2 regions of the Bacillus sp. N1(2025) genome follow, and region 1 is predicted to be linked to the other one. Evidence: predicted binding sites of a transcription regulator. Region 1 holds the regulator's gene; the other holds the start of a gene.
What was found. Region 1 encodes Rex, which represses fermentation and respiration genes when NADH is low (regulators of the CRP and FNR family bind a similar motif). Its sites were predicted from a motif close to TTGTGAAATATTTCACAA; they were not measured.

Region 1 (5,224 bases):
CCGCGCCGAAGCAGACATTAAGAAACGGGAAGAAAGCATCCGCCGGCATGTCCGTTCTCTGGGCGGTCGCGGGAATATGGCTCGCTTTATTTTCTCAGGGAATCGCCGGGATGATTGAGCAGTATGTCTTTCATGTGGGCAGCGGTTCCGAAAACACGAAAGCCATTCTCAACATTATTAAAGCCATGCCGCTCATGATTATCGTTTCTTCTATCGTCGGGCCGATTCTTGAAGAAATCATTTTCCGGAAGATCATCTTCGGTGTATTATATGAAAAAACGAATTTCTTTGTCGCCGGACTGATCAGTTCCGTCATTTTCGGCATTGTGCATCAAGACCTCACGCACCTGCTGCTGTATACGGCCATGGGCTTTACCTTTGCGTTCTTGTATGTGCAGACGAAACGGATTATTGTGCCGATATTCGCCCATGTCATGATGAATACCATTGTCGTGGTCATGCAGCTCGGCCCCGCCCAAAAATATATTGAACAGCATACTGAGCAAATGCAATTAATTATTGGAGGATTGTTTGTATGAGGAACCCAATGACTTGGGGCTTGATTTATTTCGCAGTCGGCTGTATCTTTACGTATTTGGCCGCAAGCTCTCCGGGAAGCATGTGGTCTTTTTATTCCATACTGCTGATGGTTTTCGCCGCTTATAATATCAGCATCTCGTTTAAAATGTTCGCTTTCTCATTTAAAGTGAAAAAAAATCAAAAATAAAAGAAAAGCCATTTCTCATCATGGAGAAATGGCTTTTTTTATGCTGATACGTCCTGATCAGATTCACTGCCGGTCTGCCTTTTCCGATACGCCGCTTTTGAGATCAGAATACTGATCTCGTATAAAATGCAAAGCGGAATGGTAATCATCAAGTGAGACAGCAGCTCAGGCGGCGCAATCATCGCGGCGATCACAAGCAGCACAAAATACGCGTACTTCCTGATCTTTGATAAAAACCTCGGCGTGATAACACCGAGTCTCGTTAAAAACATGATCAGCACCGGCATCTGAAACAGCAGTCCGAACGGAATCGTCAGCTGCAGCAGAAAATGAAAGTACTCGGTAATCCCGATCACCTGGTTGACATCCAGGTCATTCGAAACCCGCTTCATAAAATCAACGACCAGCGGAAATAAAATATAATAAGAAAACGACACACCGCCGACAAACAGCACGATCGAAATCGGAATATAGCTGAGTGTTACTTTGCGCTCCTTCTCATACAGACCCGGGCTGACAAACGCCCAAATCTGATAGAGAATAATCGGCGAAGTCAAAATGATGCCGATGATAAACGCGAACTGCAAAAAGATAAACAGCGGATCCGTCAGGTTAAAAGCATTAAGGGTGAGCTCTTTTACTTCATCGGCTTTTTGAAGGTACACAATGATAGGTTTTGCCAGAAAAAAGCCGGCAATAAAGAAAACCGTAAAGGATAACGCCACAATCAGCAATCGTTTCCGAAGTTCGGCAATATGCTCCACAAGCGTCATTTGATTCACTCTCATACGCGTCATCCTATCTTACTGTTCTTCTTTCTTTTTTTCCTCTTCTTCACCGGCTAATCCCTTAGTAGCGTTCTTAAATTCACGAAGCGTGTCTCCCGCCGCTTTTCCTAATTCGGGAAGCTTCTTCGGACCGAAAATAATCACCGCCACCACACCGATAACCGCCAGGCTTCCAGGACCGATCATGTGCAGCTCCTCCTTTCGCTATTCAATTTCTTCCAAAACAGAATAATGCTTTAAGAAATAAACCAATGATTGAAGCTCTACAGCTAAATCTATATGATGAATTCGAATGTGATCCGGCACATTCAAACGGGCCGGCGTAAAGTTAAGGATCCCCTTGATGCCGAGCGACACGAGCCGGTCGGTGATTGACTGCGCGGCAACCGCCGGAACGGTAAGAATTGCCACGGGTTCATCCTTAATGTGAAGCTCTAAATCATTAAGATCAAAGACAGGCACACCGCCTACCTCAGTTCCTATTTTACTCTGATTCACATCAAAAGCCATAGATATTTTTGTGTTATTATTTTTTGTGAAATTATAGTGAAGAAACGCCGTCCCTAAATTCCCGACACCGATCAAAATGACATTCGTCGTTTCATCCTGATCCAGTGTTTTTCTGAAAAATGACAGCAGGTAATCCACATTATAGCCGTATCCTTTTTTGCCGAGCGCCCCGAAATAGGAAAAATCCCGGCGGATCGTGGCCGAATCGACTTTTACCGCATCGCTCAGTTCAGCTGATGAAACGCGCTGCTTTCCTGACGCGTGTAAATTCTTTAAAAAGCGATAATAAAGCGGCAGCCGTTTTGCCGTCGCCTGTGGAATTTTTGATTGATCCTTGTTCATGATTGGTCCTCCACTTTATACTCAGATGCATCTCTTTTAAAATCACCGTTTTTGCCTCCTGTTTTTTCCATGAGGCAGGTCGGGCCGATGACCATTCCTTTATCCAGCGCCTTGCACATGTCATAAACGGTCAAAGCGCAGACTGAAGCGGAAGTTAGCGCTTCCATTTCCACACCTGTACTCCCTTTCGTTTTTACGCTTGCCTGTATATGAAGAACGGCTTCGGAATCCTTTTCCTCCCAGCCGAATGAAATGTCGACGCTGCTTAAAGAAAGCGGGTGGCACATCGGGATAATCGCTGACGTCTGCTTTGCGGCCATAATTCCTGCCACCTGTGCGACAGCCAGCACGTCTCCTTTTCCGATCTCGCGGTTTTTGATTCTGCTGTACACGTCATGCTTCATGTGTACGCTGGATATCGCAGCGGCAGTACGGACTGTTGAAGATTTATCGCTTATATCCACCATGCGGGCACGGCCTTCTTCATTAAAATGAGAAAATCCATTCATATTTAAACTCTCCTTACTTCTGATCATACACTATTTTCTCCCTGATGTCTTATCCTATAATGTTCCAATTCTGATGTATTGTTTGCTGACAGCAGGTTGATAAGCTACACTTAACTTATTATAACAGAGGTGAAATAATATGATGATCTTACAAATTAATCAGCTATCCAAATCTTTTGGCGCTGATCCTATTTTAAACAATATAAAGCTTGAAGTCAGATCTCGGGATCGCATCGCCATAGTAGGCAGAAACGGAGCCGGCAAATCAACTCTCCTTAAAATTATCGCAGGTCACCTTTCATATGAAAAGGGTGAATTAATCAAACCGAAAGAATTAACGATGGGATATCTTGCCCAGCACACAGGCTTGGAATCCCAGCTTACCATAAAAGAAGAACTGCTGAGCGTTTTTGATTTCCTGAAAGCAATGGAAAAAGAGATGCGCTCTATTGAAGAAAAGATGGCCACGGCCGCCCCGGCGGAGCTTGAGACGCTGATGAAAACCTATGACAGGCTTCAGCAGGATTTCAAGGATAAAGGCGGCTATCAATATGAAGCGGACGTCCGCTCTATCCTTCACGGCCTCGGCTTCGGAAAATTTGACGATTCCGTGAAAGTGCAAAGCCTGAGCGGCGGTCAGAAAACAAGACTTGCGCTCGGAAAGCTGCTGCTGACCCAGCCTGATCTGCTTATTCTGGATGAACCGACGAACCATCTCGACATCGATACGCTTACATGGCTTGAGCATTATTTACAGGGATATTCAGGCGCCATTCTGATCGTTTCCCACGACAGATACTTTCTTGATAAAGTCGTCAGCCAAGTGTACGAGGTCTCACGGACAGAAAGCAAAAAATACCTCGGCAACTACAGCGCCTATTTAGAACAAAAAGCTGAGCAGTATGAGAAAGACCTGAAGCTGTATGAAAAACAGCAGGACGAAATCGCCAAGCTTCAAGATTTTGTCGACCGCAATCTGGCCAGAGCTTCTACAACGAAAAGAGCCCAAAGCAGACGAAAACAGCTTGAACGGATGGACGTCATGGCAAAGCCGCTCGGGGATGAAAAATCAGCCGCCTTCCGTTTTGACATTACAAAACAGAGCGGAAACGACGTCCTGCGCGTACAGGATGTTTCCATCAGCTATGACGGCCAGCCTCCGCTCTTGAAAAACCTGACCTTCGGCATTACAAGAGGCGAAAGCGCCGCCCTCGTCGGACCGAACGGAATCGGCAAATCAACTTTGCTGAAAACCATTATGAATACAATCAGTCCGGAATCCGGGTCGATCACGTACGGTTCCAACGTCACAATCGGCTATTATGATCAGGAGCAGGCTGAACTGACCTCGTCCAAACGCGTGCTGGACGAGCTGTGGGATGAATATCCGGACATGCCGGAAAAAGAGATCAGGACATGCCTCGGCAACTTTCTGTTCAGCGGAGACGATGTCCTGAAACCGGTCCGTTCGTTAAGCGGCGGGGAGAAAGCAAGAGTCGCGCTTGCCAAGCTGATGCTTCAAAAAGCAAACTTTCTCATCCTAGATGAACCGACAAACCACCTTGACCTGGACAGTAAAGAGGTGCTGGAAAACGCCCTGATCGACTACCCGGGAACACTGTTATTTGTCTCGCATGACCGTTACTTTATTAACAGAATCGCCACAAGAGTGCTGGAGCTGTCACCTGATCATGCAGAAGAATATTTGGGTGACTATGACTATTACACCGAGAAAAAAGCCCAGCAGCTGGAACTGGAAGAAATGAAGCGGCAGGAAAAAGAGCAGGCTCAGCCTGCCGGCAAGGTCAAACAGGATACGAAAAGAACTTACGAGGAAGAAAAAGAATGGAAGAAGAAAGAACGGCAGCGACTGAGACGCATTGAAGAAATCGAAGCGGCCGTCTCATCCGCCGAAGAGAAAATCAGTGCCAATGAGGAGCTGCTGTGCGACCCTGACGTGTATCAGGATCACGAAAAGGTACAGACCATTCACTCAGAGAACGAAGCTCTGAATCAAGAGCTGGAACGATTATTAGCGGAGTGGGAAGAACTCTCCTCAGAAGAATAGAAAAAGTCAAGCACCTCTTTAAGGGGTGCTTTTTTATCCACAGCTTTTCTCCTTGCCTGCTATTTAAGTAAGCGCTTTATACACACTATCCACAAAATTTTCTGACTTTATCCACTTTACTAACAACTTATAGTCCCTTATCCAGACTGGATTTCTGAATATATTCACAATCCTGTGGATATGTTAGAATTATCTGTTAATAAGTAAAAAAAAACTCACGTTTTACAACGTGAGACGATCAAAGGATGTTAATTCCAAACCGGGCTGTCCGTTCATATCA
Region 2 (5,224 bases), on a different contig from region 1:
GAAAATCAAGATTGATTAATAAGTCGAGCTTTCCTTCCGGCGCCTGCTCCCGCCATTTGATTTCTTCTGGGCGGATGCTGTCGCTGTCGTCATTCATTAAACCGTTCGTCGTCCCCAGCAAATGCTTAAGAAAATATTCATGCCCTTTTCCTGAGCTTGAGATCAGATTTGCCCGCCATACAAAGAGATTCCTAGGGAAATTCACTTCATTGTCAGGATCTTCAATCGCGAATTTCAGTTTTTTCTCTTGGAGCTGTGAGGCCACGTACGCACCTACGTCTTCAGGTGTTGCTGCCCCTGCTTTTTCAGCTTCTTTATACAGATCGATGCCATTTTGATTGAAAGTCGGGTAAGACGGAAGCCACCCTAGCCGCGCCGCCAGCACATTGTAATCAGCGTGGTGCTTGTAGCGGGATGACGCAGCAATCGGTGATGCCAAATCACTGATCGGCTGGTCCTCGTAACGCCACTGATCTGTCGCAAAGTAGAAAAATGAAGTGCCGTTTTGCAGCTTGGGCACGCCCTCCCAGTCCTTTGCAGTTGCAATCGTCTGCCAGCCTTCAGCAGGTCGGAGCTTTTCCTGCCCCACGTAATGGGCCCAGCCTCCGCCGTTTACGCCTTGGGCGCCTACGAGTAAAACAAGATTTAACACCGCACGGTAAATCGTGTCGGAGTTGAACCAGTGGTTAATGCCGGCCCCTACGATAATCATGGATCTGCCGTCTGTATCGATCGCATTTTGGGCAAACTCCCTGGCAATCTGTATAACGGCTTCTCTTTTAATTCCCGTGATCTGTTCCTGCCAGGCAGGTGTGAACGGACGGGGATCATCATAAGATGCGGCTGATTGTCCGCCGATGCCCCGGTTCACGCCGTAGTTGGCCAATATCAAGTCAAACACGGTCGTGACGTACGTCTCTTCACCATTCAGATCCAATTTTTTAATAGGAAGATCCCGCTCAAGCACTTTGTTTCCGTCATTTGAAAAATACGGAATGCGCACTGAGCCGATTTCGTCCTCTATTCCGAGCACGGAGAGACGCGGCTCAATCTGTTCCCCGGTGTCTTCGTCGATCATGTGCAGATTCCATTTCTGCTGCCCGTCCCAGCGGGAGCCCATTGTCCCTTGCGGTATGGCAAACGCACCTGTCTGTTCATTCCAGACCGCCGGCTTCCACTGATCATTTTTTGTCTGCCGCCCGATGTCTTTCGCATGCAGAAACCGCCCGGCTGTATACACGCCGTTCTCTTTTGACAGAGTGACGAAGAATGGAAAATCGGTGTATTGCTTCGCATACTCAATAAAACGTTCAGTTTCTTGGTTCACGTAGAATTCCTGAAGAATGACGTGACCCATGGCCATCGCAAGCGCCCCGTCAGTCCCTTGGCGGATACTCAGCCAGTCATCTGCGAACTTTGAGGATTCCGCAAAATCCGGGCTGATTGAAATGACCTTAGCGCCTTTATAGCGGGCCTCCGCCAAAAAATGCGCGTCAGGCGTTCTCGTTAACGGAACGTTGGAGCCCCATGTGATAATATAGCCGGAATTGTACCAATCACTGCTTTCCGGAACGTCCGTCTGGTCACCCCAAATTTGCGGGGACGCCGGCGGAAGATCCGCATACCAGTCATAAAAACTGAGCATAGGGCCGCCGATTAACGACATAAACCGGGAGCCTGACGCATGGCTGATCATGGACATCGCCGGGATCGGAGAAAAACCGACATTCCGGTCAGGCCCGTATTTCATCACCGTATACAGCAGAGAGGCTGAAATCAGCTTCAGCACCTCCGGCCATTCCGCGCGGACAAAACCGCCTTTCCCTCTTGCCTGTTTATAGGACTTCGCTTTTTCAGGGTTTTCAATGATCGATTTCCAGGCATCCAGCGGATTTTGATGCGCCTGCAATGCTTCCCGCCACAAATTGATCAGCACACCGCGCACATATGGATATTTCACACGGAGCGGGCTGTAGATGTACCAAGAAAAACTGGCCCCCCGCGGACAGCCTCTCGGTTCGAAATCAGGCATATCAGGGCCTGTTGATGGATAATTCAAGTTTTGTCCTTCCCACGTGACAATTCCGTTTTTCACATAAATATTCCAGCTGCAAGAACCCGTACAGTTGACGCCGTGGGTGGAGCGAACGACTTTGTCGTACTGCCATCTGTTTCTATATACATTCTCCCAATCACGATCTTCGCTTGTCGTTTGGCTATGGTTATTTGAATGATGTTCGATAGGAGAAAAATAGTTTAATCTCCTGAGCAACGGACTCATTTTCTTTTTCTTCATGATCGTTCACTCCTTCCGAGTCAGGTGATGCTATGTACACTATAAACAGAGACGGCGCATCAACTTGTGAACTATGTCACACACTCTGCTTTTTTCACAAAACGTTCACACAGAGCAGCAGGAAGGATTTTCAAACGATATGGGGACGCCCGCGTCATCAAAAAAACCGGTTCTGTTTAAGAACCGGGTTCGGCGTTTTCATCCCGTGATGTATGCAGATACCGCAAAAACAACTGATAGGAACAGAAGACATTTTGCTGAAGCATCGCCAAAAAGTTCATTTGCAGCCGCGGATGGTAAGACATCATTTGCTTAAATACGGAATATGGAATATGAAGTACAAGAATATCCGGTGAGGCATTGACTGAGATAAAAGGCGATAAATAGAGCCCGCCTTTTTCATCAATCGGAAACACATCGCCTTTTTCCCACAGCGCAACGGTTTGCGACCCTTCAGGGAGCCTGCTGTCCGTAAAACGGATATTGCCTTTTAATACAATATAAACGGATTGTGAATGAAGAAAGGATGGAGATTGGTCAGATGAGCCGCGGATAAACGTCCCGTTTTTCAGCAAGGTTTCGACAATGGACAGAGGCACTTCATTAAACATAGAAAGTTGTTTCAGAAATAATAAATAGTCACACTGATTCATAGGAAAGCCTCCTGTGCTAAGGATAGCTTTAGTGTAGCCCGATTGAGGCCGCGCGGCAGTGATGTATTTCACAGCTTGTATGATAAAAGTCACTTATCAGGAGAGTGTCTGCATTTATAATGAAATAAAAAGGAGGGTTTCGATGAAGGCGATGATTCCGAAGCAGCACGGCGCATGGGCGATGCTGCTGATTCCATTTTTACTCGGCATGGTCAAGGGAGGCCCGGTTTTCTGGCATATTCCGCTCTTTCTGGGCTGGCTTTTCCTATACTTAGCGGTTTATCCCGTTTCGCTCGCTTTGAAAAAGAAACAGCTTCAGCCTTATCAAAAGTGGATATGGTATTACGGTTTTCCCGCCTGCTGCTTTTTGATCATTTCTGTCTTTCATAAGCCGCAGCTCGTCTGGATCGGCGTTTTTTTATTGCCGCTGTTTCTCATACATACGCATTATGCCCGCCGAAAAAACGAACGGGCGCTCACGAATGATATTGCGGGTGTTCTGTTCTTTTGTTCAGGCGGGCTTGCGAGCTGCTGGTTGGGAACGGGAACCCTTGACGGCTGGGCTTGGTTTCTATTCTTGCAGTCTGCTTTATTTTTTATCGGGAGTTCTTTTTATGTGAAATCGGTCATACGGGAGAGAAAAAACAGAACCTTTGCATACTGGTCGTGGGGATATCACCTCTTGCTCCCCTTTTTATCGGCTCTTCTGGGGGCAGGCTGGGCGTTTCTCGCTTTTATCCCAAGCAGTCTGCGGGCCTGGTTTTTTCACGGAAGAGACTGGCCCGTGAAAACGATCGGCATTCTGGAAATCGTAAATGCCGGCTTCTTTTTCGCCGTCATGTGTATATGTATCACAAGCTGAAAAACAAGGACACCGGCTGCCCTTGTTTTTTCAGTCAATATTGCAGATCTCAAGCGGACAATTTTCACACTCGATCTCGCATCGTAAATAGTCCCGCTTGTGCAAAATAATTTTTCCGGTTTCGTCTATCGAAATAACCCCTTGTTTGCGGAGGTCTCCCAGCATGCGGTTGACGCTCTCCCTTGCCGCCGCGCAAAACTTAGCCAAATCCTGATTTGTCAGCACAATGTTAATCAGAATCCCGTCACTTCGTTCCACCCCGTAGCTGTTTGATAAGCGGATAAGGGTGGAATAGAGCGCCCCCTTTTTGCCGTGAAGAAGCAGGTCCCTGATTTTGGACTGGATTTTTCGAAGATGGGTGCTCATCCATTTCATAAATTCAAACGTCAAAACACCGTTTTGGATCAATTCCTTTTCCAGCTTGTTTTTATTAATGACGAGCACCTCGCCATCCTCTAACACTTTCGCACTGAGCATATATCTCGGCTCATCTGTGAATAGCGTCAATTCCCCGACAATATCGTTTTTTTGGCAGATTCTAAGCGTCAGGTCTTTTCCGTCAGACGTCAGCTTGCCGATTTCAATGAGTCCTGATTGAATCAGATAAAGCTCTTTTGCATCCATTCCTTCTTGAAACAAATAAGTGTGTTTTTTCATTTTCCTTTTCGTACTGATCGATTCCAGCAATTCATGCAGTTCGCGGGAAAGAAGTTCTTTATCAGATTTTCGGACAGAGAGAATATTCATGAGCTCACCTCGAAGAAAGTCACGTTGCGTATGTATATTGTAACGTGACTTGATTTGCACTCACCCAGAAAAAACTAACAATCTTGTGAATGGATCATTATGAATTGAGGCTCTGACTGTTTCTCTCCGTATGTGTTTTCATTCTTTCCTGCCAATACATCCAGATCACAAGAACAAAGCTGGCTAACGCGACCTCTGAAAGCGCCATAAACCCGATCGCGTATTGGCCTGTTGCCTGAAATACACTTGCCAGAATCAGCGGAGGGAAAAAACCGCCCAGTCCGCCCATAGCTGACACAATACCGTTGGCAATCCCCGCTTGCTTCGAAAAGTAGAAAGGCACCAGTTTAAATACCGTCCCGTTTCCAATCCCTGAGCAGACTGCCACTGTCAGCGATCCAAACGCATAAAGGCCGATCGTCGGGGAGAATGACAGCATGACGCCTGACAGCGTAAGCCCTGCGAAAACGAACATCAGAATACGGAGCGGACTCAATTTATCTGCAAGAAACCCTCCCACAGGCCTGAGCAGTGTAGAGACCGCAATAAAGCCGGCCGTCCGTAAACCGGCGTCCGCAGGGCTCAGCCCAAAATGCTCAACCAAAAAATTCGGAAGATAGATGGTAAAGGCGACAAAGGCGCCGAACGTAATAAAATAAAACAGGC

Region 2: the regulator Rex is predicted to act here: its motif matches at 3,006-3,023, upstream of ACNFN4_RS06680 (YwiC-like family protein).

What each region holds. Positions count from the first base shown of each region.
Region 1 covers NZ_JBLTJB010000005.1:3,947-9,170, reverse strand. The annotation lists gene ACNFN4_RS12720 (CPBP family intramembrane glutamic endopeptidase) at 1-539, shown strand, start outside; gene ACNFN4_RS12715 (YdiK family protein) at 536-727, shown strand; gene tatC (twin-arginine translocase subunit TatC) at 766-1,524, opposite strand; gene ACNFN4_RS12705 (twin-arginine translocase TatA/TatE family subunit) at 1,531-1,701, opposite strand; gene ACNFN4_RS12700 (redox-sensing transcriptional repressor Rex) at 1,720-2,367, opposite strand; gene moaC (cyclic pyranopterin monophosphate synthase MoaC) at 2,364-2,876, opposite strand; gene ACNFN4_RS12690 (ABC-F family ATP-binding cassette domain-containing protein) at 3,016-4,944, shown strand; gene tsaD (tRNA (adenosine(37)-N6)-threonylcarbamoyltransferase complex transferase subunit TsaD) at 5,167-5,224, opposite strand, start outside.
Region 2 covers NZ_JBLTJB010000002.1:357,041-362,264, reverse strand. The annotation lists gene ACNFN4_RS06690 (nitrate reductase subunit alpha) at 1-2,296, opposite strand, end outside; gene ACNFN4_RS06685 (Crp/Fnr family transcriptional regulator) at 2,473-2,949, opposite strand; gene ACNFN4_RS06680 (YwiC-like family protein) at 3,092-3,811, shown strand; gene ACNFN4_RS06675 (Crp/Fnr family transcriptional regulator) at 3,842-4,558, opposite strand; gene narK (nitrate transporter NarK) at 4,656-5,224, opposite strand, start outside.